DNA from 2 places in the Vagococcus sp. QWL-13 genome. Region 1 is predicted to be linked to the other one. Evidence: a T-box and tRNA genes for the amino acid it is inferred to sense, from the RefSeq annotation. Region 1 holds a T-box; the other holds one or more tRNA genes.

Region 1 (15,518 bases):
GTACATTATAAAAAAGGGGAGTTCTCTCCTAAAAATCTTTTTATTGATACACGGAACAACTTTTCTGCCTACGGTAACCGTTGGTACTATGGAGAAAAATATGAGACTTTAAAAGGAACGAGACAAACATTAGACTACATTAATGGGGCAATCGAATTAGAGGAAGGCATTATCAGCAAAAACGGGTTTGCTGTATTAGATGATTCAGAAAGCTTTTTATTGGAGAAAGGGCATCCGACTTTACGCCCAGATGAAGAAATCGACTTATACTTTTTTGGTCATGGCAGAGATTACTTTGGTGCCCTAAAGGATTTTTATCATTTGACAGGTAAAACACCACTGTTACCTCGCTACGCCTTAGGAAATTGGTGGAGCCGGTTTTGGAAATACTCGGAAAAATCCTACCTAGAATTAGTGGAGCGATTCGAAAAAGAAGGTGTTCCTTTATCCGTTAGTGTGATTGATATGGATTGGCATCTTACTGATATCCCTCCACGTTTCGGAAGTAGTTGGACAGGCTATACTTGGAATAAAAATCTTTTTCCATCACCAGAACGATTTATGAAAAAATTACATGAAAAAGGATTAAAGGTTACCTTAAATGTTCATCCCGCTGATGGAATACGGGCTTTTGAAGAAGTATATCCAAAAGTTGCAAAACGAATGGGATTAAATCAAGAACTGGAGCAACCGGCTTTGTTTGATATTTCCAATCCTGTATTTCGCGAAGCGTATTTCAAAGATGTGCACCATGAGCTGGAGAAGCAGGGTGTTGATTTTTGGTGGATTGATTGGCAGCAGGGGATTAAAGGGAAAATGTCTGAGATAGACCCTTTGTGGTTATTAAATTATTACCATTATCAAGATATTTCTAGAAAAAATGAGAATGATATTATTTTATCCCGATACGCCGGACCTGGAAGTCACCGCTATCCAGTTGGTTTCTCAGGAGATACTATTATTACTTGGGACTCCTTGGCTTTCCAACCGTATTTTACTAGTACAGCTTCAAATATCGGCTATACTTGGTGGAGTCATGATATTGGTGGACATATGAATGGGTATCATGATGAAGAGTTAGCTTTACGATGGGTTCAATTTGGTGTATTCAGCCCTATTAATCGTCTCCATAGCTCATCGAGTTTGTTTAGTGGAAAAGAACCATGGCGATATTCTAGTAAAACTTGTGATATAATGAAACGTTTTTTGCATCTACGACATGAGTTACTGCCATATTTGTATACTATGAATGTAAAAACTCACGAAGAAGGAATCCCATTAATAACACCTATGTATTATCATTATCCTATGGAAGAAAGTAGCTACCATGTATCAAATCAATATTTTTTTGGTACAGAATTAATGATTGCTCCCATTACAGAAAAAACAAACACGGTATTCAAAACAGCAAAAGTCGATGTATGGTTACCAGAAGGGACATGGTATGATTTCTTCACAAATGCAAAGTATGCAGGACAGACTCAGATTAATGTATACAGAAAAACAGAAGATATGCCTGTTTTTGTAAAAGAAGGTGGAATTTTGCCTTTGGATTCTCAGCCAAATTTAACAGGGACAGATTTACCTGAAACAATTGATTGGCATATTTTCCCTGGAGCATCAAATACTTTTGAATTAATAGAAGATGCTGAGGATAAACGGGCAAAGACTCGTATCGATTTGAATTGGGAAAAACACAAAATAAAATTGAGTATTTCAGGAGACACTGAAATTTTTCCAAAGAATCGTCAACACCGTATCTGTTTCCATCATATGAATGAAGATGATATTCTATTGGAAAATAGGGAGCAAGAAATCGCATTCAATAGGGATATGGCTGTTTCTCCACTCCATAGTGAATGGTTATTTGAATGTCTTGATAGAGCCGAAATAGAATACAATCTTAAAAATCAGTTGTGGACAGAACTAAATGAAGAAACATCATTTACTAAAAAAATGTCCATACTGAATAAATTAGAACCGGAGCTTAGTGATCGTTTATTTGAAATTATTTACTTGCAGGAGGAATACAAAGATAGTAAATAGTATTATTATAGGGACAATTATAATTTATAAAAGCTATTTTTTAACAAAAAGTCTTAAAAGAGATAGAATAGAGGTATAAGAAGAAGGAGCTGAGAATGATGGGGAGAGAAAATGACTTTAATTGGGGTTACTTGATCATCGGCATTCTATTTATCCTTGTTTCGTTGATGTCTTTTGGTAATCCGGAAGGAAGCTTGATTGCAGTAGTAGTGGTGTTTGGTGTGACCGCAATATCAAAGGGGATTTTTGAACTGATCATCAGGAACAAAATGAAGACTTACATTGGATATAAATCAAAAATTTTGATTGTCCTTGGTGTTTTGGATTTGATTATGGGGGTACTTTTATTATTCAATATTGGTGTTAGTGTCTCTTTGCTTCCTTATTTTTTTGCGGTGTGGTTCATTGCAGATTCTGTGGGAGAATTGTCTGTAGCAAAAGTTTTTAAACTAATCAGCAAACCATTTTATTGGTTTACAGTAGCTGCAAATATAATAGGAATTATTTTAGGATTTGTATTGATGTTTAATCCTTTGGTTTCCGCCTTTACTTTAGCTTTTTTAGTTGGTTTTTATTTCATGATTACTGGTATCAATTATATCGTGGCGGCATTTTGAAACTAGGCTGGCAAGTGTTTTACTAAAGAGAAAGGCACTATCTGAAACTGCATGGACTCTTTTAATGGAGAGTTTGTGCAGTTTTATTTGATTTGCTGATTTTTGTATTGCATACTTTAAAAACTAAAATTTTTCTTCCGAGAAATGCAAATAACTAACATTTTTTTAAAATTTTGTTATGATACCTATAAAATAACAATCTCACAATTTAACTGAAAATGAATGAAAGATATTCTGTCTCTACTATTGAACTTGGCGTAAGGATAAGATAAAGTTAAGACAAAATAACTAGCGAAAGAGGATTACTATGACACCTGAAGAGTTTCAAAGAAAACTGAAAGATTACGGCATTGCTTTGACTGACGAGCAAATGCGGCAATACGAACTTTATTTTGATTTGCTAGTGGATTGGAATAAAAAAATCAACCTGACGGCTATTACCGAAAAACAAGAAGTGTATTTAAAACATTTTTTTGATTCGCTGATGCTGGTTTCTGCCAAGGAGGCTTTTCATGAAAAGCTGAGTCTTTGCGATGTGGGTGCAGGAGCAGGATTTCCCAGCATTCCGTTAAAAATTGCTTTCCCCGAATTAAAGGTGACGATTGTGGACTCTTTAAATAAACGGATAAAATTTCTGGCAGAACTTGTGGAGAAACTGAATTTATCTGATGTGTTTTTATACCATGACCGCGCGGAAACTTTTGGAAAAAACAAAGAATTTCGCGAGTCTTTCGATCTGGTCACTGCCCGAGCCGTTGCCCGACTGAATGTACTGGCGGAATTATGTCTGCCTCTGGTAAAGAAAGAGGGATATTTTGTCGCTTTGAAAGCGATGAAGAGTGAAGAGGAAATCACGGAGGCACGTAAAGCCCTTAGTTTACTTGGGGGGAAATTTATCGAGGAAATCGAAGTGGTGCTTCCCGGGGCAGAAGATACACGTAATCTAGTGGTGATTCAAAAGAAAAAAGAGACACCGAAGAAGTATCCTAGAAAGCCGGGAACGCCTAACAAACAGCCCCTAGTTTAATGAAGGATTATAAAGAAATATTGAAAAACTTATGCTATAATAGGAACGTTGACGTAGAGGCGGAAAAGATAAATTAAGTGTGAGAAGAATCGGAGGAAAGACTATGGCACGGATTATCTCAGTGGCTAATCAAAAAGGTGGCGTTGGGAAAACAACAACAACAGTAAATCTGGGTGCATGTCTTGCATATTATGGTAAGAGAGTGCTGATTATAGATATAGATGCTCAAGGAAATGCAACGAGCGGGATGGGTATCAGAAAATCTGATGTCAGCAAGGATATTTACGATGTTTTGGTAAATGAAGAACCTGTTGAAAATGTCGTCCATCCGACAACTAGAGACAATCTAGATGTTGTGCCTGCAACCATCCAGTTGGCAGGAGCAGAAATTGAGCTTACTCCGATGATGGCCAGAGAATCTCGGTTAAAAACAGCCTTGAAGGATATTCGTGAAGAGTACGATTATATTTTGATAGACTGTCCACCATCTCTAGGACATTTGACGATTAATGCCTTTACTGTGAGTGATTCGATTTTGATTCCTGTCCAGTGCGAGTACTATGCCCTAGAGGGGTTAAGTCAGTTGTTGAACACGATCAGGTTAGTTCAAAAACATTTCAATCCAGACTTGCGAATCGAAGGGGTACTGCTGACAATGTATGATGCACGTACAAATTTGGGTTCAGAAGTAGTGGAAGAAGTTCGTAAATATTTTAGAGAACGAGTATATGATACTATTATCCCAAGAAATGTCAGATTATCTGAAGCTCCTAGTCATGGATTGCCTATCATCGACTATGACCTTCGTTCCCGTGGTGCTGAAACGTATCTTGCCTTAGCAAAGGAAGTGTTAGCTCATGAGTAAAAACAGTAAAGGTTTAGGTCGGGGAATAGATGCTTTATTTCAGGACTTTTCTAATTTTGAAGAAGTAGATGTGCAAAAAGAGCAGATTGTAGAAATCAAGCTTTCAGAGTTGCGCCCCAATCCTTATCAGCCTCGTAAAACCTTTGATGAAGAAGGGTTGAAGGAACTTGCCAGCTCCATTGAACAGTCAGGCGTCTTTCAGCCTATCATCGTTCGTAAGTCTGATGTGAAAGGCTACGAGATAATTGCTGGAGAGAGAAGATTCAGGGCGTCCAAAATAGCAAAGAAAGAAACGATTCCGGCGATCGTCCGTGAATTTGATGAAGCAGCGATGATGCAAATAGCTGTGTTGGAAAACTTGCAAAGAGAAGACTTAAACGCTTTGGAAGAAGCAGAAGCCTACGAGATGCTGATGACCAATTTAGATTTGACCCAGTCGGACCTGGCAGAAAAATTAGGGAAAAGTCGGCCTTACATTGCCAACTATCTTCGCTTGCTTTCCCTGCCGGAAGCCGTTAAAGAGTTATTGCAAGACGAGAAAATTTCCATGGGTATCGCCCGTACATTGTTAGGATTAAAAGATGAACGTCAAATCGTTCCGATTGCAAATAAAGTCATGGACGAGCATTTGACAGTCCGGCAATTGGAAAAACTAGTCAATGATTTAAACAGTGACGACGGTAAACCCAAGACCAAGACGGTGATTACTAGAAAAGTTATCAAGCCGTATTATATTTCCGAAAGTGAAGAACGTCTGATGGACAAGTTTGGCACATCAGTCAACATTCAGGAAAAAGGCGGCAAGGGAAAAATCGAGATTGAATACTTGTCAAAAGACGATTTGACAAGGATTTTGGATATTTTAGAAATATCCTTTGATGAATAAACGAGGGAGGAAAGCTGTATGTACGGTTTAGGGGATATCGTAGAAATGAAAAAACCTCATGCTTGTCAGACAAACAGTTGGGAAATCATCCGTATGGGCATGGATATCAAAATCCGCTGTGAAAAATGCCGGCATATAGTGATGATGCCCCGCCGTGAATTTGAAAAAAAGATGAAGCGTGTGTTAGTAAAAAAAGAAGAAAAATGATCTGTTAGATTTTTAAAAAAAATCAAGGATATCGGACCTATAAGAGGAAAGGGAGAGCCGTGACTCTCCTTTTATCTTGCCAAATTAAAGATGAAAGAGTGAAGTTTTATGTCATTAACCGCTGGAATAGTTGGTTTGCCGAACGTTGGAAAATCGACTCTTTTTAATGCGATAACAAAAGCAGGAGTGGAAGCTGCCAATTATCCTTTTGCCACAATCGATCCGAATGTGGGGATGGTGGAAGTCCCAGACGGCCGTTTAGAAGAGCTGACAAAATTAGTCAAGCCTAAAAAGACCGTTCCGGCCACGTTTGAATTTACTGATATTGCAGGAATTGTTAAAGGAGCAAGCAAGGGCGAAGGACTGGGCAATCAGTTTTTAAGTCACATCCGTCAGGTGGATGCCATTTGTCATGTGGTGCGTTGTTTCGATGATGAAAACATCACTCATGTTGATGGACAAGTTGATCCTCGATCAGATATAGAAACCATCAATTTAGAATTAGTCCTGGCCGATCTGGAATCAGTAGAGAAGCGTTACAGCCGGGTGGCAAAGGTAGCAAAAACGAAGGACAAAGAAGCTGTGGCTGAGTTGGCCGTTTTGGAAAAAATCAAACCGGCACTGGAGTCCGGCAGTCCGGTCCGCTCCCTGGAATGGACGGATGATGAAGCGCCGATTGTAAAAGGAATGTTTTTACTAACTTCCAAACCGGTTTTATATGTGGCTAATGTTGCAGAAGAAGATGTTTCCGACCCGGACAGCAATCAGCATGTGCAAGTGGTCAAAGAAATTGCAGCATCAGAAAAAGCGAAAGTGATCATCGTCTGTGCCAGCGCAGAAGAAGAAATTGCCGAGTTGGATACTGAAGACCGGGGCGAATTTTTAGAAGCCTTGGGCATTGAAGAATCTGGTCTGGATCAGCTGATTCGTGCGTCTTATGATTTGTTAGGCTATGCAACCTATTTTACCGCCGGCGAACAAGAAGTCCGGGCATGGACATTTAAAAAAGGAATGAAGGCGCCCCAGTGTGCCGGCATTATCCATACTGATTTTGAAAAAGGGTTTATCCGTGCCGAGACCGTTTCTTTCGAAGATTTAAAAAAATACGGCAATATGCTGGCAGCGAAAGAGGCTGGTCGCGTGCGTTTAGAAGGAAAAGAATACGTCGTTCAAGACGGCGATATCATGTTGTTCCGATTTAATGTATAATAGTTTTATCCGGTATGAAAATACAAGTCTGTCATTTGTGGAGGGATTTCTTTGGAGACACAAGAATTAAGAGAACTTGTGAAGCAAAATCGAGAGTTAGAAGAACAGCTGACCAAAAAAAATCAACAGTATATTTTTGATTTGAAAAAAGCACTTAATCTGGCAAATTTAACAGAAGAGAAAAAAGTTGCTGCTTTAGCTGAGATGCTGCCCTTGTTGGTAGAAGGGCAAAGAACTGGACAAACAGCAAGACAACTATTTGGAACGGTATCGGAAAGAACAGAGTATATCTTGGCGGCACCTGAACCTGCAAAAAAAATGCATTTCAAAGAATTATGGTTAGATAATTCCCTAATGTTATTAGGTTTTCTAGGGCTGATTTCAGGTGTGATGCCGTTGATCAGCAAAACGGATGGTGCTCAGCAATATGGGATAACTACATTGATTATGGGTTCCTTTTCCGGTGGAGCAGCGTTCTATTTGATCGGCAAGTATGTCTATCATTCCAATGGCACAGCAGATGCTAACGCTAAAAAACCGGGCATAATAAAATCAATGTTGCTGATGGCAGGGATTACACTGGGGTGGATGGTTGTATTTATGGGAACAGTCTTTATTCCTCTCCAACTCAACCCTATTCTTGATCCGGTCATCTACGTGATTGTCGGGGGCGGAGCGTTTCTGGTACGCTGGTACATCAGGAAAAAATTCAATATCACCGGCAGCTTGTTTAGCCGCTGATTATTTTGACACTAACTTTTGTTGAGTTGGTGTCTTTTTTTTTGAGAATGAACTAGTCATTAATCGCCGAAAGTTTGATGTTGATTTTTTTCAGGGTTAATGAACAGCCAAAAAATCTGCAGACAGGAAATGAGTTTGTTTAAAAGGTGATGAGAAAATCGTTGATTCATTGACTTATGAGGCTGGATTTGGTACTTTAATAGATAAAAAACAAGTTAGGGAGTGGCGAACAATAATGTCTAATTGGGAAACAAAGTTTGTAAAAAAGGGTTATACTTTTGATGATGTTTTATTGGTTCCTGCAGAAAGTCATGTGCTACCAAATGAAGTAGATCTTAAAATCAAATTGGCCAAAAATCTGCATCTGAATATCCCTTTTATGAGTGCCAGTATGGACACTGTGACTGAAAGTAAAATGGCCATTGCCATGGCACGTCAAGGCGGTCTGGGTGTCATTCATAAAAATATGTCGATTGATGCTCAAGCCGATGAAGTACGTAAGGTGAAGCGTTCAGAAAGCGGCGTGATCATTGATCCGTTTTTCTTAACTCCGGATCATACGGTGAAAGAGGCCGAGGAACTGATGTCCCGCTACCGTATCAGCGGAGTCCCAATAGTAGACACTTTAGATAACCGGAAGCTCGTGGGTATTTTAACTAATCGTGACTTGCGATTTATTACAGATTACAGTGTAGACATTGATGAAGTGATGACAAAAGAAAATCTAGTGACGGCACCTGTGGGAACTTCATTAAAGGATGCAGAGAAAACACTGCAAAAATATAAAATAGAAAAACTCCCGATCGTGGATGATGAGTATCGTTTAAGCGGATTGATCACAATCAAGGATATCGAGAAGGTGATTGAATTTCCTTACGCCGCAAAAGATGAACACGGCCGTCTGCTGGCAGCGGCAGCTGTAGGTGTGACAAGTGACACGTTTGAACGGGCGACAGCTCTATTAAAAGCAGGAGCAGACGCCATCGTCATCGACACTGCTCACGGACACAGTGCAGGAGTATTGCGGAAAATCAGAGAGATCCGCGATCATTTCCCTGAAGCTACATTGATTGTAGGGAATGTGGCAACTGCTGAAGGAACGAAAGCATTGTATGAAGCGGGAGCAGACGTGGTCAAGGTAGGAATCGGACCTGGTTCGATTTGTACGACCCGTGTGGTAGCTGGTGTGGGCGTGCCTCAACTGACTGCGATTTATGATGCAGCCTCAATTGCCAGAAAATATGGCAAGACCATTATTGCTGACGGCGGTATCAAATTCTCAGGAGATATCGTTAAGGCTTTAGCTGCAGGGGGTCACGTGGTTATGCTGGGCAGTATGCTGGCTGGGACGGATGAATCTCCAGGAGAATTCGAAATTTTCCAAGGGAGACGTTTCAAAGCTTATCGCGGGATGGGTTCTCTGGCTGCGATGGAAAAAGGTTCCAGCGACCGTTACTTCCAAGGAGGAACAAACGAAGCCAATAAATTGGTTCCCGAAGGTATTGAAGGCCGTGTGGCTTACAAAGGCTCTATTGCAGACATCGTCTTTCAAATGGTTGGCGGTTTAAGAGCCGGTATGGGCTATGTGGGCGCAGCCGACTTGGCGCAGCTGCGTGATAATGCGCAATTTATTCAGATGAGCGGTGCCGGATTGAGAGAATCTCACCCTCATGATATTCAAATCACTAAAGAAGCACCGAACTACTCAATCGAAAGCCAATAAAATTTTAAAAGCCCTTGAAAGCCGTTTGTCGGCTTTCAAGGGCTTTTTGATGAAAAAATGATGAGAAAAATACCCTCACAATGATAGTCATGGGACGATTTTTGTAGTATAACTATAAGGTAAGATGCTGATTTTTTTAGAAAGGAAGCAAAAAACATGAAAATAGGTGTGCCTAGAGAGATTAAAAATAACGAAGACCGGGTGGCAGTAACACCTGCCGGAGCAATGACACTGATTAAAGCAGGACATGAAGTGCTAGTTGAAAACAATGCGGGGTTGGAGTCAGGTTTTTCTGATGAGGAGTACCGTCAGGCAGGAGCAACAGTGACTGAAAACGTGCCAAGTGTTTGGGAATCCGAAATGGTAATAAAAGTCAAAGAACCAGATGTGAAAGAATACGACTATTTAAGAAAAGGTTTGATATTGTTTACTTATTTGCATTTGGCACCGGCTGTTGATTTAACTGGGGAATTGATGGCAAGGCAAGTGACCGCTGTGGCTTATGAAACCGTGCAATTAAAAAATGGCAGTCTTCCTCTTTTGACACCAATGTCAGAAGTAGCGGGACGGATGGCCACTCAAATAGGAACACAATATTTGCAAAAAACCAACGGAGGTTCAGGCATTCTTCTGGCAGGGGTCCCGGGAGTGGAACGCGGGAAAGTTGCAATCATCGGCGGGGGTGTTTCCGGATTGAACGCTGCAAAAGTCGCCATCGGTTTAGGGGCGAGAGTGACGATTTTAGATATCAATCCTGCCCGCTTGGCTGAACTGGAAAATATTTTCGGCAACAGCATTCAAACGCTGATATCTAATCCATATACGATTCAAAAAGCGGTGACAGAATCAGATTTGGTCATTGGGGCAGTTTTAGTTCCCGGACGCCGGGCACCGAGACTTGTTTCAGAAGAGATGATAAAGAGCATGCGGCCTGGGTCAGTGGTAGTCGACATTGCAGTCGACCAAGGGGGAGTTTTTGAAACGACTGACAAGATAGGTTCTCATGACCGGCCGACTTACTTGAAACACGGGGTAATCCACTATGCAGTGCCTAACATGCCGGGGGCAGTTCCTCGTACGTCAACATTGGCATTGACGAACAGCACACTGCCTTATGCTTTGGAAATTGCGAATAAAGGCGTTGTCCAGGCGGCAAAAGATAATCCTGCGATTTACAAAGGTGTGAATATGCTTGATGGGATTTTGACCATCAAGGAAGTAGCGGAGGATCAAGGCAGAAACTATACGCATTTAACTGAATTGATATAACAAAAGGTCGAGATGGATTTTTTCTTCTCGACCTTTTGTTTTCGCTTATTTAGTTATTTTAGTGACACCGCCCATATATGGGACCAGTGCTTCAGGAATCGTGATACTGCCGTCTTCATTTTGATAATTTTCTAAAATACCGACAACCGTACGGCCGACCGCAAGTCCAGAACCATTTAAAGTGTGTGCCAATTTTAAATTGCCTTCACTATCACGGTAGCGAATCTTACTGCGCCGGGCTTGAAAATCAGTACAGTTAGAGCAAGAGCTGATTTCACGATACATATTTTGGCTTGGGACCCAAACTTCCAAATCATATGTTTTGGCAGCTGAGAAGCCCATATCTCCAGTGGATAAGGCAAGGACACGGTAAGGCAGATTCAATCTTTGCAAGATTGTCTCGGCATTTTGTGTCATCTTTTCCAATTCATCATAAGAAGATTCTTGGTCAGTGAATTTCACCATCTCCACTTTGTTGAATTGATGGAGACGAATCAATCCACGGGTGTCTCTTCCGGCACTGCCTGCCTCGGAACGGTAACACGGGCTGAAAGCAGTAAAGTATTGAGGCAGAAGTTCGCCTGGGATGATTTCTCCGCGATAATAATTAGTCAAAGGGACCTCAGAAGTAGGGATTAATGTCAGGTCCTCTCCTTCAATTTGGAAAACATCTTCAGTGAATTTTGGAAATTGTCCTGTGCCGTACATTGATGCACTGTTCACTAAATTCGGCGTCAGCAATTCTGTGTATCCGTGCTCGCCGACATGGATATCGATCATAAAATTGATTAAGGCGCGCTCTAAACGGGCACCAAGGCCTTTGTAATAAAGGAAACGGCTCCCGGAAACTTTTGCCCCTCTTTCAAAATCTAAAATATCCAGATCCTCACCTAAATCCCAGTGAGCTTTGATGTCAAAATCGAATTGTTTCGGCTCGCCCCAACGGCGTACTTCCATGTTTGCATCCTCGTCTTCCCCAACAGGGACACTGTCATGGGGAAGGTTTGGCAAGCCGGAAGCAATGGCCTGGATTTTTTCATCAACTTGATGAAGAGAATCATCAAGCGTTTTGATTTCTTCTCCTACTAGTTGCATCTCTTTGATTTTTTCTTGGGCATCTTCTTTTTGTTTTTTTAGTTGTGCGATTTCTTGTGATACTTTGTTACGGTTTTTCTTTTTTTCTTCTGTTTCAACGATTAGTTGGCGCCGCTGTTTATCTAACGCCAAATAGTCATCCAGCTGTTGCGGATCGACTCCTCTGGTTTTCAGTTTTTTCTTGACTTCCTCAAAATTGTTGCGAATGTTTTTTATATCTAACATGGCTGTTCCTCCTTAAAAAATTTAAAAATAAAAAGTCCGCCCTAAGAGCCTCGGCTCTTGGGACGAACTGCAATTAATTCGCGGTACCACCCAAATTCAGTATCTTGATACTGCACTTGTCATGTTGGATAACGGCCAACGCCGAAATGAATTATTTCTTCACTTTCTTTTTAGCGAGGCGGATTCTTGCTTGTTTTCTATTAGCTTTCACCAGCCGCTAATTCTCTTGAAAAAAACAAAACAGTACTATTCTCGCAAAGAGTTCTTATTTCTGATGTTTAAAGTATAGCGAAGGCTCGGAATCTTGTCAAATCTTGTCAAAAGAGATTTTCAAAAAAATTTTGTATTGATTGCCAGACTTTGAGATACCAAGGGAGCAGTTCGATGGTACGGTCCGCGTATACTTCAGCAGTCAATGTTTGATCAGGTAAAAAAACAGTGTCTAGGGAATGACTGGGACTTTCGATCAAGAGAGTGCCGATAAGTTCGCCTTCTTCGATAGGAGCCTGTAAACTCCCATCAATGTCAGTGCTTGACGGGTCAAGTTCAAAGCGGACGGCTAATTCGTCAGGCTGGGCTTTGTTGACCCACGCAAAAATATCATTCTCTAATCTCAATGACACCGTGTCCTGTCTGCCGTTTTTGACTGGGACATCGCCAACAGAAGAAATCGGCGAATCTTTAGCATAAAGCAAACTGTATTCCCAGTCATCCAGTGCATGATCCATCAAGCGGGCGGTTTCGGTGAAACGTTTCCCGGTATCTTCTTCAAAAGTTTCCACATTAAGAATGACTGTGATTATCCGCCGGTCGTTTTTGGCAATGGTGCCGACAAAACAAGTGCCGGCCAGATCAGTGGTGCCGGTTTTCAGTCCATCGACCCCTTCTTTATGAAATTTTTGCCCTTCAAGCAGCTGGTTGGTTCCCACCAAAATGGTTTCAAATTCAGTGCCCGCCGCAAAAATGTCAGATTTTTTTGACGTATATTCTAAAACTTCTGGAAAGTCGTTTAACAAATGAAAAGCAACAATGGCTAAATCTTTAGCAGACATCAAGTTTTCCTCTCCGGGTTGACTGCCCGGGAAAATTTTACCTAAAGCATCATCGTTGTTGATACCGGAAGCGGAAATGATATAGCCGCTTTTGATACCCCAAGAGTCTAATTTTGCCCGCATCAATTCCACAAAAGCTGGTTCGCTGCCGGCTATTTTTTCTGCTAGAGCTACTGCCGCTGCATTAGCGGAAACTTTTTCAGTTGCAATGAACAAATCTCTCACAGTGTACGGGTAATTTTCAAATAAAAAAACATTGGATAAAGTAATATTATGGCTTAATTCTTCCAAGTGCTGTGAAATGACGATTTCTTCATCCCAGGATAAACTGCCGTTGTCGATGGCCTCCAAGATCAAGTACATGGTCAGCAGTTTTGTGGTCGAAGCAATGGGCAGTGCTTCATCAGCATTGTGTGCATAAAAAATATTTCCTGTGTCTGCATCGATGGCAATTGCCGCAGAAGCATCCACTGAAAACCCCGTGTCGTCTTCCGAAGCCTCAGCTGTTTGCGGGATGAAAAAAAACAAAAGAAACAATAAGCTAAAAATTAATATCGATTGGACAGAGTGCCGCTTTTTCATGAAAATCTCCTTCTGTTCAGCTATTATCGGCGGGGCTTTCAATAGGCAAATGAATAACGAATGAAGTCCAGCCATTATCTGATTTTACATAAATATAGCCGCCATGTAAAACAATAATGCTTTGTGTAATCGCTAAACCTAAACCTGTGCCTCCGGTTTCCTGGGAACGAGAAGATTCCACACGGTAAAAACGCTCAAAAACTAGATTCAGCGCTTCTTGGGGGATGGTAGAACCGTTATTTTTAACAGTGATAACCGCTTCGGAGCCTATTTTCTCAGCCATCAGAATAATTTGATCCCCATCTCGTCCATACTTAAACGCGTTTATAATCAAATTGTTGAATACCCGGACTAATTTTTCCGTATCTCCCTCCATGATGAAAGGCGTGGGAGTACAAATTACATCGATGGTCATTTCCTTCTTCTCTGCTTCTAATTCGAAGTCAATAACCAGTTGTTCCATCAACTGATGAAGATCGAAGGTAATAATATTCAGCTGGGTATTTTTCTGCCGGACTTTTGTATATTCGAATAAATCATCTACTAAAATTTTCATTTGTTTGGCTTTTGAATAAGCAGTATTAGTGTAACGAAGCAATTCGGCTTCCGACTGGTAACGTCCTTCTTCGATTAATCCTAAATAACCGATAATAGAAGTCAGAGGTGTCCGGATGTCATGGCTGATGTTAGTAATCAGTTCATCCTTTGATTTTTCGATTCTCCGCTCTTCTTCCATGGCCTTGACCGTGCTATTGACCAGGCCGTTCACGCTGGAAACCACTTTGCCAAGATCCCCTTTCAGTTTGAAAGGAATTCTGTGATCGTAATTACCGTCTGCGATATAGTGAAGCTCTGTGATGATGTGACGCAGCTGCATTTGCCGGTAACGCCGCACCAACCGCCACAACAAGACGAAGATATCAATGATGATTAAAAAAAACATTGCCACTTTTCCTAAAGAGTAGACTGCCGTATTAAGAAATTTCTCAAATAAGACTTCTTTAAACCCATAGATAATATCCGTCAAATCCTGGCTGCCGTCAATAATCAGGCGGCTGACAGCCAAAATAGCAATGTTTAGCAGGATGAGCAAAATAATTGTGACGATGGCTTCAAGGACCAGCTCGCTTTTTTCTTTTGACGTCAAACGGATTCTGGTCGCCTGCTGTCTATTAGTTTTCATTTATTTTATAGCCCACTCCCCAAACCGTTTCAATGACTTTTTCTCCGCCGGTGGCTGTTTCGATTTTGTCTCGCAGATGGCTGACATGAACCATCACCGTTTTGGCTGACACCAGACTCTCCTGCTGCCAGACCCGTTCGAAAATTTCTTCCGCACTGAAGACCCGGTTAGGGTGACTGGCTAAAAGGTGCAAAATCCCAAACTCTAAAGCAGTTAATTGGATATCGACACCGTTTTCTGTCATCACCTCATGGGAATCTTTTTTTATGATTAAGGGTCCCACTTCTAAAATATCCGGAGTATCCGTTGTGATTTGCATGTGTGTTCTTCTTAATAAAGATTTGATTCGGGCCATCACTTCAAGAGGATTAAAAGGCTTTGTGACATAATCATCCGCTCCGGCGACAAGTCCTTGGATTTTATCCATATCGGTTATTTTTGCCGTCAGCATGATGATAGGAATTTGGGACTCCTTGCGCAATTCTTTGACCACTGCCATGCCGTCCATTTTAGGCATCATAATGTCTAAAATCATTAAATCGATATCAGGATTCGTAATGACTTTTGTCATTGCTTCTTTTCCATCGTAAGCTTTGACCACATCATAGCCTTCATTTTTAATGTAAATACTCAGCAGTTCTACAATTTCTTTATCATCATCTACAACTAATATCTTCATGACTGTTTCCTCCATCTTCCTTCATCGTTGGATTTCTTCTTACCATTGTAACAAACTTTGTTGGAATATCAGATTAATTTGAAGGAATTAAACGAAAATTTTAAAATGTTTG
Region 2 (15,518 bases), 1.2 Mb from region 1:
AACATCGTATTTTTGTAAGAACTAACCAACCTAGATTATTTTGCTAAGTTTGGTTAGTTTTTTTGTAAAATCACTAAGGAGCAGTTGACAATGGAAAATAAACAAAGGATAAAAGGTGAAATTGAAGCTGGTCGTGGAGTATTGGGAATCGAATTAGGTTCCACTCGAATCAAAGCAGCACTGATTGATTCAAATTTTAAAGTTGTGGGACAAGGCAGTTTTTTATGGGAAAATGAGCTGATTGACGGTCATTGGACTTATGCATTAGAAAAAGTGTGGCAAGGCGTACAAACCTGTTATCGCCGTTTGGTTGAAGATGTTGAAAAAAAATATGACACAACTATCACCAGCTTAGCATCTATCGGCGTCAGCGGGATGATGCATGGTTACATGGCTTTTGATGAAAAAGGGGAGCTGTTGGTTCCTTTTAGAACATGGCGCAATTCGACAACTGAACAGGCGAGTCATGAGCTGAGCAACTTATTCCAATTTAATATTCCCCAGAGATGGAGCGTGGCTCATTTTTACCAAGCTGTTTTGAATCAAGAATCTCATGTGGGGAAAGTAGATTATTTAACCACCTTATCAGGTTATGTTCACTGGCAGTTGACTGGTGAAAAAGTTTTAGGCGTTGGAGATGCCTCGGGAATGTTTCCGATTGATTCAGAAATCAAAGATTACCATCAGACAATGGTTGATAGTTTTGACTCTTTATTGAAACAAAAAGGATTGGAGACGACACACCGACATATATTTCCTAAAGTATTGACGGCGGGAACTCAAGCGGGAACGTTAACGCCCGAAGGCAGCAAGCTTTTGGACCAGACAGGCCGCTTGGTTTCAGGTATCCCGTTTTGTCCGCCGGAAGGAGATGCCGGTACAGGAATGGTGGCCACTAACAGTGTTGCGGTCCGTACGGGAAATATTTCAGTTGGAACGTCGATTTTTTCCATGAATGTTTTGGAAAAAGAGCTAAGTAACTGGTACCCTGAAATTGATCATGTAACGACACCTAGCGGCGAGAGTGTGGCGATGATTCATGCTAATAATTGCTCATCAGAAATCGATGCTTGGGTGGAACTGTTTGCTGAAATGCAGGAACGTTGTGGTATCAGTGTGGAGAAAAGTCAGCTATATGATATTTTATTTGCTGAAGCTATGCTAGGTGATTCGGACTGCGGCGGTATTTTAAGTTATGGATTTTACGCAGGTGAAAATATCTTTGAACTAAATGAGGGCAGACCGCTTTTAGTACGTTTGCCAAATGCTAATTTCAACTTGGCTAACTTTATGCGTTCTCATTTACTTTCTGCTTTTTGTACTGTCAGAAAAGGAATTGAAATTTTGAGTAATGAAGGTGTGGAAATCGATCAATTTGTCGGCCACGGAGGGATGTTTAAGAAAAAAGGAGTGGTACAGCCTCTGCTTTCAGGTGCCTTGAAAACACCGGTTGCTGTGATGGCAACAGCCAGTGAGGGTGGAGCGTGGGGGATTGCCTTGCTTGCGTCCTATATTAATCAAAAAATTTCACTTGCAGAGTATCTGAATGACCATGTATTTTCGAAAGAGCTTAGTGAAAAGGTTCTTCCAGCGAAAGAAGACATGCTGGGATTTGACCGATATTACGGTCATTTTATTGCTGCACTTACGACAGAACGGCAAGCTGTTGAAGATTTTAAATAAAAGAATAACCTCCTCTGTGATGAGCTTTTCATTATAGAGGAGGTTATTAAAATTAAATGATAGAGATTGAATAAGAGCACGGCTGTTGGGATTCGTAGAAAATATCTTTAAAGATGGAAATTTTATATTGAAAATCTTATCAACAATTTGCTTTAATTAATCATAAAAATTTATTCTTCAAATCAAACTTGTCAGAGAAAATCATCCAGTCTGAAAAGTCTGTTTGATTAAATATCTGGAAAATAAAATCTCAAATGACTTTCATATGGCTTCTTTTTAGAGACTAAAACCCAAAAAAATATACTTATTGAGGAAGGTACATATATAACATAATAAAAATGTAAAAAAGGCTTTTTGACATGGCAGCTGTTGAAATTGCTAAGGATTATTTTATATCATGACAGCTATTTCATCTAACTAAGAAGTAGGCAATTATTAAGAGAATGATGATGATAACCAGGGTTGTTTTCCAGCTTCCGCTTCTAAAATCTCCAATTTTCGATTGATCATGAGCATCTTTTAAGGTTCCTAAAGGATTCTTTCTTTGCTCTTTTGTGATCAGCTTCCTTCTTTTTTCTTCAGGATTCTCTTTCCTTTTCATTACTCAGCGCCTCCTCTGATGTTAAGTACATTATAGCATATGTGGTTGACCGCAATGAGTTGCCTGACTTTTTAGTGTCCGGCGAAGTGGGAATCAAATCATGTTGTTGGATCAGTCAGAAAAAGTCAGATAAATTTTAACAATCGTATAGAAGAATAAATAACATCCCTGTTCAACATAAGATGATCAGGGATGTTTTTGTTTTGCAGGATACACTGGTGACCAGAAAAATCGTAAGACTGATTTGAAATCCAAAACCAGTTCTTGTGAAAGTATTCTACCCTATAAAAATTTCCGACTAGAACATTTTGGAAATTACAAAAGTATTCAAAAAAATAAATAATACGATATGAGCAGGGTAGTAGGTGTAGAAGAAATACTTATTAGGCCCTTCTCCCCTCTGACCATTGTACAAGAAAAAGAAGACAAAAAACAGTAAAGCAGGCCAGTAACCTCCGCTGATACCGTTGTTGATCAAGTCCGGTAATGAAGTGGGCAAGATAACAAGAGCAGCGATTAATGCTTGCATCCATTTTTTATTTCTTGTGATATATAATAGCAACCCAAATATCGGAAAGACTGGAGCCCCTTCAACAATGATTGGTAAAATGCTATTAAGAATCATAGCTAGTTCAGGTGAAAAATTAATAATCACCATAAAACTGAATGACGATGTTAAAACAAGCAGAAGTGCTGAACTGAAACCGAAAACTTTCAACCAATTTTTTTCGAACCAAGAAGCTCTCAGACAATCAAACAAATACATGGAGAGAACAGCTTGGAAAATCCCACCAAAAATGTTAAAAAACATCATTTCTTGCATGGCTTGACTTAATGGAAGGAAAGTAATCATCAAAAACTTTGCCAACTCTACGATCCAAAATCCTATTAAAAGATTACGCAAATATCCTTTTTTATTTCTTGTATAATAATACCCTTCAACGCTTAAAAAGATGAATGTAAGTCCTACTGAAGGGCCAGCAATACTGGCGACCAGCTCAAGCATAGGGTATTTTTCTATGACGCCGAAGAGCAAAATACTTAAGTGATTCAAGGTCATCAGGATAATCCCGATAATTTTAATTTGGTTGCCAGTGAGCCCGATTTTATTTTTAATCATTTTAAATTTCCTTTCTTAAAAAAATCACGATGTTCATTTTAAGTGATATTATTTTGTTTAGCAAGTTACAAGATTGTCATATAAATGCTAAGAAAAGTTATTAATTGCTGACAACCTAGACTTTTTTATAAACTATGTTTCATAATTAGTGAAATTGTTAGGTAGGACAACAAGCTACGAACAATATTGATGTCTAAGAAATCATGGAGAATAAGCCGTTTTATTTGAACCAAAGAAAGTCAAAAAAATTAAAAACAGGCCTTGTTGTCGTGGTAAATAATGGACAACATTGCCTGTGCTTTAAGCAAAGTTAAAATTTTGTTAGTTTTAATTTTTAATGGTAGTTATTTTCCAGACATCCATCGAAAATTTACTAATTGTTCCATTCTTGTGATGAACAGAAATACTTTTCACCTCCGGGTCGTTCAGGTAATCCAGCATATCAATTGCGTCTATGATTTCGATACTGCCTTGGGAATTTCTAATGATTACCTTTGTGACATCATCAATTTCCTTTGTGGAGTTGTCAGTCATTTTCAATAGTTTAATAAGAGCCATTTTACCACCTCGCTTTCAGTAAAATTATACCAAAAAGAATTGAAATGAGCTAAAAGTTGCGGACGAGGTACGCTCCGTGTTTGAATGAATTTATTTGTATTTGAAAATTGGATAAAGATTCTACAATGATTTAATTTAGTAGCTGAGATGTATTTGTACTGGACTGTCATGCTAGTATAATCATCGAAATAGATATTTCAAGATAAAAAATAATTGTTTTCTTAACATGGAGGGATTATAATAATCAAGTACTACCTAATCCAGATATTGCTTATTATTTACTTTAAATGAATTCCCAAATGGTGTTAATGTTTCAGTTTATAATTTTATCGTTGTTAATATGGAAAGTTACCCAAGTTTGGCTGAAGGGGACGGTCTCGAAAACCGTTAGGTCGGGCAACCGGCGCAAGGGTTCAAATCCCTTACTTTCCATTTTATTATATCAAAAAGTTGTTTAAACTCTCGCACGATCAATATCGTCTAGACGTTTATTAACTTTTTTGTTTTGGATTTAGCAAATTTCACCCTACATTATGAATAACCAGAGAGATTAAAAAGAATAATCTCCAAGTATCTTTTTAAACAAATGGAAACGCTAGTATTTTCATAATATTACAATCTCAACATTGGAATATAAGAAAACAATAATTAAAATTAAAGTGAATGACTACATGAACAAGTTAAAAAGTGTTGTGTTGAACTTTAGCAAATTTAAATAATTATCTTTAAAAATTGTAAAGTGTGAATATCACCATCACCGATCAGAATTTGCATGACTTGGCAAAAGCTTTTGGCATAGTACCAAGAGAAGATTATCTATGTTAGAATAAAGGAGGCTGACCCATAAGTCTCAAAAATAGTAAAAAGGGAACCAAAATCAATAAAAAGATTTTGGTTCCCTTATTTTTTTGTTTATTTAAGAGGTTCTTCCGCTGATAGGCAGTTAACTTTCTCAGATTAACCGCCATAAATGCAAAACCTAATTCGTTTCTCACCTTATCTTTACCTCTTACTGAAAATCGAGTGAAGCCTAAATTAGCCTTCAGATTTCCGAAGGCTGGTTCTACGTCTATTTTTCTTTGACCATATAATTTGCCTGTTCGTTCGTCTTTCAGAAGTGTCTGAACGTAAGCTTTAAAATAGTCCCAATTGCCGTTTTTTTGAATCATTCTATTACGACCCGACTTCGCTTTGGTACATTGAGAACGAACTGGGCAGTTTTCACAAGAAAGACATTCGTATATTTTTAATTGTCGTTGGTAGCCATAGTTATCTATACGATTGGCATAACGTTTAAACGGGACCTCACGGTCAATGGGACATAAATAGGTATCTCTTAACTCATCATACCGCCAATTCAAAGGATTAAAACGATTCTTTTTAAAACTTCTCTTTTTCTCTTTGCGGTACATCCCATAGGTTATCAAAGGTGTTTTTTCAAAGCCATCCACAATAGTTTCATAGTTTTCTTCACTACCATAACCGGCATCTGCCACAATATAGTCGGGTAAATCAAAATAGGTATTTTCTATGGTCCGTAAAAAAGGAACTAAAGTTCTCGTATCCGTAGGATTCGGAAAGATGTCATAAGCTAGGACATATTGTTGATTGGTCGCAATTTGGACATTGTAACCTGCTTTTAGTTGCCCATTGCGCATATGATCCTCTTTCATTCTCATAAAAGTGGCATCGTGATCTGTTTTGGAGTAACTATTTCTCTCACCTAAAATAGCTTTTTGACGGACATACCGTGACTGACGTTCTTTAAAATCAGAGAATTGCTTCAAGGCTTGTTTAGGTGCCTTTCGTTGAGAGCGTAGTTGTTTTCGTTTTTTAGCGCAGTCAGAGGTCTCAATTTCTTGAGTCAAATTTTCTACACTTGTTTCTAATGCCGTGATGATTTTTGAAAACTCTTTGTCTGAAAGGTCTTTGTCTTCATCACAAATAGAAGGAATGATGGTTTCCTTCACGAGTTGTTGATAAATCTCTTTTGATTTCTCTGTCAACTTAGCTTCATACTTTTCAATGCTTTTTTTCCAGACAAATGTGTATTTATTGGCATTGGCTTCTAACTTAGTACCGTCAATAAAGATGGCATCTGTTTCGATAAGATTCTGGGAAACCAAAAGGTTTCGGAATTGAATAAAGCATTCTTCTAATAACACTTGCATCTGAGGATGTACACGAAACCGATTAATCGTTCTAAAATTGGGTTGCTGGGATTGTGTCAGCCAGCGAGCGCGAATACTGTCTTTAGCTAGCGCTTCAATTCTTCTGCCAGAAAAAACAGACTGCGTGTAACCGCACAAAATCAACTTCAACATCATTTTAGGATGATAAGAGGTTGCACCCATCTGATGGTCAAAAACCGAGAAGGCTTTTTCTGGCATGCTTTCTACAAGTTCATTGATTGCAAAAGCGATGTCACCCTTTTCCAAATAAATTTCTAAATCTAGTGATAAAGTGACTTGATTCATGTTATAATCTTTGTACATAGATAGCACTCCCTTTTGGTTATGGTTGGTACTTTAATTATACAAGGAAGTGCTATTTTTATCGCTAAAAAAAGGAACAAAATCATAAAAAGATTTCGTTCCTTTTTGCATTGAATGAGGACTTATGGGTCAACCTCTTTTTATAAAAACATAAGTGATTTTATTCACATGAAAGGAAGTTATTAAATATGGCAAACCGAATGATTTTAAATGAAACCTCTTACTTTGGGGCTGGAGCAATCGCTCATATTCCAGAAGAAGTAGAGGCACGAGGATTTAAAAAAGCTTTTATTGTGACAGATGAAGGACTGGTTAAAGCAAGATTGGTAAAAAAAATTACCCAATTATTAAGTGATAATGACTTGTCTTATGAAATTTTTGATAAAACTGTTCCTAATCCAACTGTAAGCGTTGTTAAAGAGGGAATAGATGCTTATAAAATATCAGGAGCAGATTATATTTTAGCAATTGGCGGAGGCTCGCCGATAGATACTGCCAAAGCCATCGGAATCGTTGTTGCGAATCCAGAATTCGATGATATCGTCAGTCTCGAAGGAGTTGCACCTACAAAAAATCCTTCTGTTCCACTTTTGGCAGTACCTACTACATCTGGTACTGCGGCAGAAGTCACTATCAACTATGTTATTACAGATGAAGTAAAAAAACGTAAATTCGTGTGTGTAGATGTTCATGATATTCCAATTGTTGCGTTTGTGGACAGTGAAATGATGTTGGGTATGCCAAAAGATTTAGCAGCAGCCACAGGGATGGATGCTTTGACCCATGCAATCGAAGGCTACATAACTAAAGGTGCTTGGGAAATGTCAGACATGCTTCACATCAAGGCGATTGAGATTATCGCACGCTCTTTGAGAGATTCTGTCAATGGAGACCTCACTGGAAGAGAAGATATGGCATTAGGTCAATATATCGCTGGTATGGGCTTTTCCAATGTGGGCTTAGGTTTGGTTCATGGCATGGCTCATCCTCTTGGTGCATGGTATGATACGCCCCATGGTGTGGCAAATGCGATTTTATTACCGACAGTCATGGATTATAATAAAGAATTCACTGGAGAAAAATACCGCGACATTGCTACAGCAATGGGAGTATCCGGTGTGGAAGGGATGTCATTAGAAGAAGCTAGAGAAGCTGCTGTAAACGCTGTTCGTCAACTAGGTGTTGATGTAGGCATCCCAACAACATTAACGGAAGTAGGATTTAAAGCCGAAGATGTGGAACAAATTGCAAAAGATGCTTTGGCAGATGTGTGCACAGGCGGGAATCCTAGAGATACTAACGTAGCAGAGATTGTTGAACTTTATCAGTCACTACTATAATAAAAACTTTGCAGCATAAGTAAAGAGATTTTTTTGAAGCCATAAGATTTTGATAAACTAGGGAGAAAATATTTCCCTAGTTTTTTGTTACTGTTTTGTTTTTTGAAAAATATTAATGCCTGATTGACGGATGGGACGAATCAATCACAGGAATAAAACTTGTCATTGGCACCAAAATAGTTTTAAAATAAACAGTATACGAACGGGTTATTTTTAATTTCTCAATCATAATAATTACTGGAGGTTATTTAGATGGTGTTGCTGGAAAAAGATATTTTGAATGAAGCTTTGGCGATGAAAGATGAAATGATTCATAACAGAAGACATCTTCACGAAAATCCTGAGCTCGGTCTTGATTTGCTTAATACACGAGAGTTCGTCGAAAGTAAGTTGAAAGAGATGGGCTATGCTAAGATTCAACATGTGGGACAAGCTGGGTTGACAACAACAGTGGGGACAGGAAAAGGAAAAGTTTTCATGCTTCGGGCCGATATGGATGCTTTGCCGATACTGGAAGATAATGATTTATCATATAAATCTAAAATCGATGGCAGAATGCACGCGTGCGGCCATGATATGCACACAACGATGCTGTTGGCAGCGGCGAAAATTCTAAAAAAACATGAAAAAGAAATTCCGGGACTTGTCAAATTAATGTTTCAACCGGGAGAAGAAATCATGAAAGGTGCACGCGACATGATTGCTCATGGAGTTTTGGAAAATCCCGCACCTGATGCAGCAGTGATGATTCATGTGATGCCCGCTGTTCCCTTTGTTTCCGGGACGGTGATTGTGTCAGAAGGCGGTCCGACCATGGCTTCAGTCGATTGGTTCAAAATTACTCTTCAAGGCAAAGGCGGACACGGCTCAACCCCATATTTGACTTCGGATCCTTTGATTCCTATGAGTGCCATCCACAATGGACTGAATACCATTCAGTCCAGAGATTTGCCTCCTAATGCCATCGTATCTTTAACGGTAGGGGAAATAAGTGGCGGAGAAACATCTAATGTCATTCCGGACTCAGTTTCAATGGGCGGAACGATTCGTACTTATGATGAAGCTCATAGAAAATTGATTAAGGAAAGAATTGTTGAGATTTCGGAAAATATTGCAAAGGCTTTTCGCTGTACTGCAAATGTGGAATTCCCTGCAGGGGCTCCATATTTTAAAACAGACGATGACCTATCAAAACATCTTCAAAAGTCTCTGCCTAATTATTTAAAGGGAAGATATATTCCGCCAATCAAACAAGAAATCCCCGTCATGGGTTCAGAAGATTTTGCCCACGTCTCTCATGAAATCCCGACTGCATTGATGATGTTGGCAGCCAGCGATTTGCGCAAAGGTGCGATTCATAGTGTTCACCATCCAAAGTTAATATTGGATGAAGAGTGTTTACCCTATGGTGCGGCAGCTTATGCTGGTGCAGCATTGAGCTGGCTGGAAAGCAATTAAAAGATCAAAAAGAAGTGCCCGTACTAGCGGCACTTCTTTTTTGTTCTTACCCTAATTTTAATTTAAGTTCTTCTTGACAGATTTATTTTATCTGTATATACTGTACTTGTTGAATGAGTACAGACTGAAGTTGAAATAGGAGGATAGCTAAATTGGAAATAATTATCAGCAGCACGATTGATAAACCAATTTATGAACAAATCTGCTCTCAAATTAAAGAGATGATCATGACTGGAAAACTAAAAGCTGGTGACCCGCTGCCTTCAATGAGGAAATTAGCGAAAAGTTTACATATTAGTGTCATCACCACCCAGAAAGCTTATGAGGTACTCTTGAATGATGGTTTTATTGAAACTGTTCCGGCAAAAGGTACCTTTGTAGCAGATACGAATAAGGATTTTATCATAGAAGAAAACCGTAGAAGAATCGAGGGATTGTTGGAAAATGCTACAGCTCTTGCAAAAGAGAACGGTATTTCAATGGATGAACTTACTGAAACATTAAAACTATTGTATTTGGAGGAAATGGAATGAGCAACGCAGTTGACATAAAAAACTTGAAAAAATCTTATAAAGATTTTTCATTAAAGGGAATAGATTTAACTATTCCTAGAGGGAGCGTTTTTGGTTTGATCGGGGAAAACGGTGCTGGTAAGTCGACGTTGATTCATTCAATGTTAGGATTAACGAATGCGAGTTATGATAGCTTAGATTTTTTCGGAAAAGAAATCAGCCGTTTTCAAAAGGAAATCAAAGAAAATATTTCAGTGATTTTTGATCAAACCCATTTCGACTTGGAATTTTCACCGACAATCATAGGAAAGATAATGAGTAATATTTATAAAAGTTGGGACTCTGAAAAATATATGAAATTACTGGCTGAATTTAAACTTCCAAAAAACAAAAAGTTGAAAAAATTTTCCAGAGGAATGAAAATGAAACTGGAATTTGCAGTCGCGTTTAGCCATAGTACAAAATTACTTATTTTGGATGAAGCGACAAGTGGACTGGATCCAATCTTTCGAAATGATATCTTGGAAATCCTTCAAGAGTATAGTGAAAATGAAGAAAATACAATTTTGATGTCAAGTCATATCACAAGTGATTTAGATAAAATAGCTGATTATATCGGTTTTATCCACGAAGGAGAAATGAAGTTTATTATGAGCTATGATGATATTAGAGAAAATTACGGCATTGTTAAGTGCGGCAGACATGTGTTTGAGTCACTGCATGAAAATGATATCGTTGCATATCGTGAAGGAGAATATGCTTATAATGTTTTAGTCCATAATAAACATGATCTCAGAAAGAGTATCAAAGATTTAGTTGTAGAGAATGCTACTTTGGAAGATATCATGCTTTTTATGGTGAAAGGGGAGCAGTTATTATGATCGGTGTGATGACAAAAGATGTGTACCAAAATATATTTATCCGGAAAAATCGTATGAGCCTGATGTTAAATGTTTCAGTCTGTATTTTATCAATGCTGTTGATGCAAAATTTTTATGGACTTATCTTGCCTGCGTTCATCTATATTCCGTTTATTATCTCCCCCAGTTTGCTGCAAATTTCTTCTGAGAGAGATAGTTTGAGTAATTATGACAAAATCCAATTGACAATGCCCGTAACAAAAAGGGAAATTATTTTTGCAAAATATTGTTTAGGTGTTTTATTTTGTTTGTTCAATACCCTGATATTATTTATAGGTATTTTCATTCATATTTATATCTTTCATTCTATCACCATGACTCAAGGGATTTATTTGGGAATCACTTGTTTTCTTATTTCTTTACTGTCACTGGCAATAAACTATTTGTCTTATATTATTCTAGGTGATAAAGGTGTCTTTGTGACAGTTGGGATTGTAGGCATCATATTGTTTAGTTATTTTTTTAATCCCTCTTTTTTAAATTTTAATCGTATGATTGAAATATTATTAACTTTGAAGAGTCTTACTTTTTTTGGTTTTGGTAGTTTTATCGTTATTTTATTTTTAGCTTTAAGTTATATGAGTGCTTTTTTTTACTATTCAAAAAAAGAAATCAGTTAACAATATATTTTTTAGAAAATTCGGCAAGTTTTTGTATCGGATTTTGCGTGTAAATAAGTTAAAAAGGGACTGACCTATAAGTCTCAAAATGGAGAGAACCCCATGAAATCATTTTTCTAAAACATTGATTTCACGGGGTTTTTAAATTATAAAAATTATCTTTTTATGCTTAAAAACTACTTATGGTTCAGCCTTTTGATTTTAATTTTCTTTTCCCCGTTCCTGTTCAATGATATATTGAAGATATTTTATTGCACGCAATTCCATCTTGGCGTCTCCTGGATTTGGTGCTTTTTCTTTTAAAGCAATCCCTTCCTTCAAAAGCACCTCAGCTTTCTCCTCATTCTCTAAAATAAAATAATAATAAGCTGCCTCAATCCGCCGATTACCCATCAATGGTTGTTTTAGACTTGCTCTTACAAGTTTATCTTGCCATAAGTCGGAGATTCTCGAATCTTGAGGGTCTTGCAGACACAAAATAAACAGCAATTCTTTTTTTAATTCCGTTTGATAAACAATGATGATATTTTCTCTTTCTTTCCACAAATCTTCTACTCTATTTCTGAAGTCACCCCAGTCTTGTTTGTCAAAGGCCCATCCGATTTGCAAAAACTTTTGGGAATCATTGAAATAAGTGTTTTCTGGAACAGCCGGAACTGCTTTTAAGTATTCTTCCGGTAGTTCTCGATATGTTTGTCCTTTTGTTAACCGGGAATTCACGTCCATTTGGAGAAAAAATAAATATTGCTGTTCAGGACTGGAAGAAGCGATTTTATAAGTCATCCCGTCGTTGAATCCTGCTGGAATGCCGTTGGTGATAATGATAAGGAATCCAACTAGAGCAAAAATAATCGCAAAATTAGAGTTTGGGATAAAGAGCAATCCGACAACCAAACTACAGATGGCATTTGCTAAAACACCTCCCATCACATATAGTCGATAGGGAAATTTATTCTTTTGAAATTCTGGTGGTGTCATTAAGCATTGACCTAGTGTGCCCGGAACTTTGAAACGACGAAAAACGATTTTTCCATCCTCTTGCCACAGCCACATAAAAGAAAAAATGCGATAACTTAATATCTTATAACCTGTCAAAGAGCCAAAAACAGCATGCCCTGCCTCGTGGATAATGATATGCAGAACATAAAACAAAACTGCTGAAAAAGAGTAAAACAATAGTTCTGGGACACTTGTGGCACCTTCTCCTATAGTGATACCTAAAATGAAACCGATACAGGCGAAAACTAAAATAAATATAGAATAACCAGCTGTTTTTTTAATTTTTTTCTTCATTTCTACCTCCGTGTCTCTGATTTTAACCTATTTTTGTACGAAAAGGGAGAGTAAAATGTTATTTATTCTTGATGAAGAGATGTTAATGTGAATGATACTAGAAAAATAAAGAGGAGAGGGTATCCTGTTATCAGTGATTGGCAGTGATTACTGAAAAAAACTATTATTGTTTCTCTGCAAAGTTTAACCATGGAAAAGAAATTGTAAACTACTAAAATTATTTTTTATAGTCAAATCAAGAAAATTTGTCTATACTGAAAACAGGTACTAGTGGGAAGATTTTTTTGATTGTAATTTCAAATAATCTCCTGAAAAAAATTAGAAAGAACTATATTAATTTTGGAGGAATGTTTCAATGTCAACAGGAAGATTGGAAGCTTTTTCTGATGGGGTCATAGCCATCGTTATTACGATTTTAGTGTTAAATTTGACGCCGCCCAAAGGGGATACACTAAAAGAATTACTAGGGATTGAACATAGTGTTTTGGTCTATCTTTTGAGCTTTAGTCTGGTGGCAGTCTACTGGTTAAATCATCATCATCTTTTCCAAGTAGCACAAAAAATCAACAGCAAAGTTCTCTGGGCGAATATTTTTTTCCTGTTCAGTTTGACATTGTTTCCATTTTCAACAGCTTGGATCAGCGGACATCTGTTTAGTTTATTACCTCAGTTACTTTATGGTTTGGTCATCTGCCTGGCAGATTGTGGATTTTTGTTGATTTTGTTAACACTGGCCAGAAGTAATGACGAACCAATCATCAAGGTAGATTTACGAAAGACAGTATTTTCAATTTTTCTAAATATACTGGCATTGCTCCTTGGCATTCTGATTAATCCAATAATGGTTTGCCTTGTGAATTTTTTAATGATTCTTTTGTGGGTTTTACCTAATAAAAAGATAGAACATTTCTTCGAATAAAAATTATAATTGCCGGATAAGCACAAATAGTTTTATACTACATTTAGAAATCACATTAAAAATATCGAAAAGGTTGTTTTCAAGGTGTATTACCACGTTGGTTTGTTTCTACACGGTTGCGGACCATAACGTTTTGTTGCTATCTTTCGACCAATTGAACTTCTCAAATTTTTTATAGTTTGGGAAGTTTTTAATTTTCCATGCTGGTTTAGAACTGACTTGTTCGTAAAACACAAAGATTTTGACTTCTGATATTAGCCATGTATGATATTTCTTCTTGTGGAATTGTTCACTAGTATGGAGTATAATAGGCAATGTAATAATGATTTAATAGGAGGAACTTATGCATAATACAAGAAAAATTACTGATGACATCATTTGGGTAGGAGCGACCGATCGACAAGTACAGTTATTTGAAAACCTTTTCCCGCTAGCCCATGGGATGTCCTATAATTCCTATGTTCTCTTAGATGAAAAGACTGCTCTGCTTGATACTGTGGACTCTTCAATCAGCGATATTTACATGGAAAATATCCTTCATGCTTTAGGCGGCAGAGATCTTGACTATCTGATCATCCATCACATGGAGCCGGATCATTGTGCGAATATCGAAGCCGTTTTGCGCCGCTTCCCTGACGTTAAGTTAGTCGGTAATAAAACCACCTTCAAGTTCTTGGAACAATTTTACGATGTGCATGTGAAAGATAATTATCATCCAGTAAAAGGAGGAGACACCTTAGAATTAGGAAAACGGACACTGAAATTTATCATGGCGCCAAATGTGCACTGGCCGGAAGTGATGTTCAGTTATGATAGCAGTGACGGATTTCTATTTTCAGCTGATGGCTTTGGTTCTTTTTCACCTCTTGACGGAAATCTATTTTCTGATGAATTGGATTTTGATGGCCGGATTAAAGAAGAAAGCCGCCGTTATTTCGTCAATATCATCGGTAAATTTGGGGCTAACGTACTAAAAGTTTTGAAAAAGCTGAATGGCTTGCCGATCAATATGATTCTTCCTCTCCATGGTCCCATTTTCCGTGACAAGGAACATATTTCATATATGATTGATCGTTATCGCCAATGGGCTAGCTATGAGCCCGAACAAGAAAGCGTACTAATCCTTTTTGGTTCTATGTACGGCAATACTGAAAATGCCGTTGGGAATTTGGCGACAATGCTTGCTGAAAAAGGCGTGAAAAATCTGCGTCTGTACGATATCTCCAACACTGACCCTTCATTATTGATGTCGGAGATGTGGAGCTACTCCCATATTGTTTTGGCATCACCTAACTATAATGGAGATTTGATGTATAAGATGGACACAGTTATCAGAGAAGCTTTGCGACTCAATTTGCAAAACCGCAAGATTTCTTTCATGACCAATGCGACTTGGGGCGGGGCAGCTCTGAAAACGATGGAAGCTTACTTCGAGGATCCAAAACATTTCGAAATTGTAGGTGAACCTGTAAAAATTTCATCTTCAGTTAAAGTAGACAACGTGCCGGAGATCGAAGCACTGGCAGATGCGATTGTAGCGTCACTCAACGCGTAATTCAACAAGAAAAACGAAAAATAAATAAGCTGAACCACCCGATAGTTTGGGAGTTCAGCTTATTTTTTTATGTTATTGAACTTTTGCAGCCATTTCTTTGGCAAATTTTTCCAATGCTTCTACGTCGTCATCTTCTGGTGCAAGCTCTACCTTAACAGAGTCAGCCCCTTTGATTCCGCCGATTTCTAAAAAGACTTCTTCAAATTCATCAATCGCTTGACCAAAATGATCGTATGAGGTGTCTCCAGAACCTACGACACCAAAAATTTTATTGCTGAAGTCTTGTTCTTTCAAATCATCAAAGAAATCTTCAAATTCATCAGGAACACCATCACTATATGTGAAAGTTGCCACGATGAAAAGGTCGCCCTCATCGAAAAAGTCGATATCTACATCATCTACTTCTTCTTTTTCGACCTCTAGTCCATTTTCTTCTAAAGCTCT

The links. The T-box of region 1 lies ahead of serS (serine--tRNA ligase). A T-box ahead of a tRNA ligase gene usually reads a tRNA of that ligase, here a tRNA-Ser.
Region 2: it encodes a tRNA-Ser, which carries the amino acid that the T-box ahead of serS (serine--tRNA ligase) is inferred to sense. The anticodon was not compared.

The regions. Positions count from the first base shown of each region.
Region 1 is NZ_CM178746.1:62,761-78,278, forward strand. It holds gene AC4PHI_RS00295 (glycoside hydrolase family 31 protein) at 1-2,046, shown strand, start outside; gene AC4PHI_RS00300 (HdeD family acid-resistance protein) at 2,145-2,663, shown strand; gene rsmG (16S rRNA (guanine(527)-N(7))-methyltransferase RsmG) at 2,971-3,690, shown strand; gene AC4PHI_RS00310 (ParA family protein) at 3,794-4,555, shown strand; gene AC4PHI_RS00315 (ParB/RepB/Spo0J family partition protein) at 4,548-5,441, shown strand; gene AC4PHI_RS00320 (DUF951 domain-containing protein) at 5,460-5,648, shown strand; gene ychF (redox-regulated ATPase YchF) at 5,757-6,857, shown strand; gene AC4PHI_RS00330 (DUF1129 domain-containing protein) at 6,909-7,598, shown strand; gene guaB (IMP dehydrogenase) at 7,834-9,321, shown strand; gene ald (alanine dehydrogenase) at 9,478-10,590, shown strand; gene serS (serine--tRNA ligase) at 10,636-11,910, opposite strand; T-box leader at 11,966-12,174, opposite strand; gene AC4PHI_RS00350 (D-alanyl-D-alanine carboxypeptidase family protein) at 12,228-13,544, opposite strand; gene AC4PHI_RS00355 (sensor histidine kinase) at 13,561-14,727, opposite strand; gene croR (response regulator transcription factor CroR) at 14,717-15,406, opposite strand.
Region 2 is NZ_CM178746.1:1,240,656-1,256,173, forward strand. It holds gene AC4PHI_RS05725 (xylulokinase) at 91-1,683, shown strand; gene AC4PHI_RS05730 (DUF6366 family protein) at 2,093-2,284, opposite strand; gene AC4PHI_RS05735 (TraX family protein) at 2,583-3,404, opposite strand; gene AC4PHI_RS05740 (hypothetical protein) at 3,732-3,962, opposite strand; tRNA gene AC4PHI_RS05745 (tRNA-Ser) at 4,305-4,394, shown strand; gene AC4PHI_RS05750 (IS1182 family transposase) at 4,784-6,457, opposite strand; gene fucO (lactaldehyde reductase) at 6,646-7,797, shown strand; gene AC4PHI_RS05760 (M20 metallopeptidase family protein) at 8,050-9,255, shown strand; gene AC4PHI_RS05765 (GntR family transcriptional regulator) at 9,408-9,788, shown strand; gene AC4PHI_RS05770 (ABC transporter ATP-binding protein) at 9,785-10,648, shown strand; gene AC4PHI_RS05775 (ABC-2 transporter permease) at 10,645-11,307, shown strand; gene AC4PHI_RS05780 (hypothetical protein) at 11,509-12,600, opposite strand; gene AC4PHI_RS05785 (TMEM175 family protein) at 12,956-13,519, shown strand; gene AC4PHI_RS05790 (FprA family A-type flavoprotein) at 13,863-15,074, shown strand; gene AC4PHI_RS05795 (flavodoxin) at 15,147-15,518, opposite strand, start outside.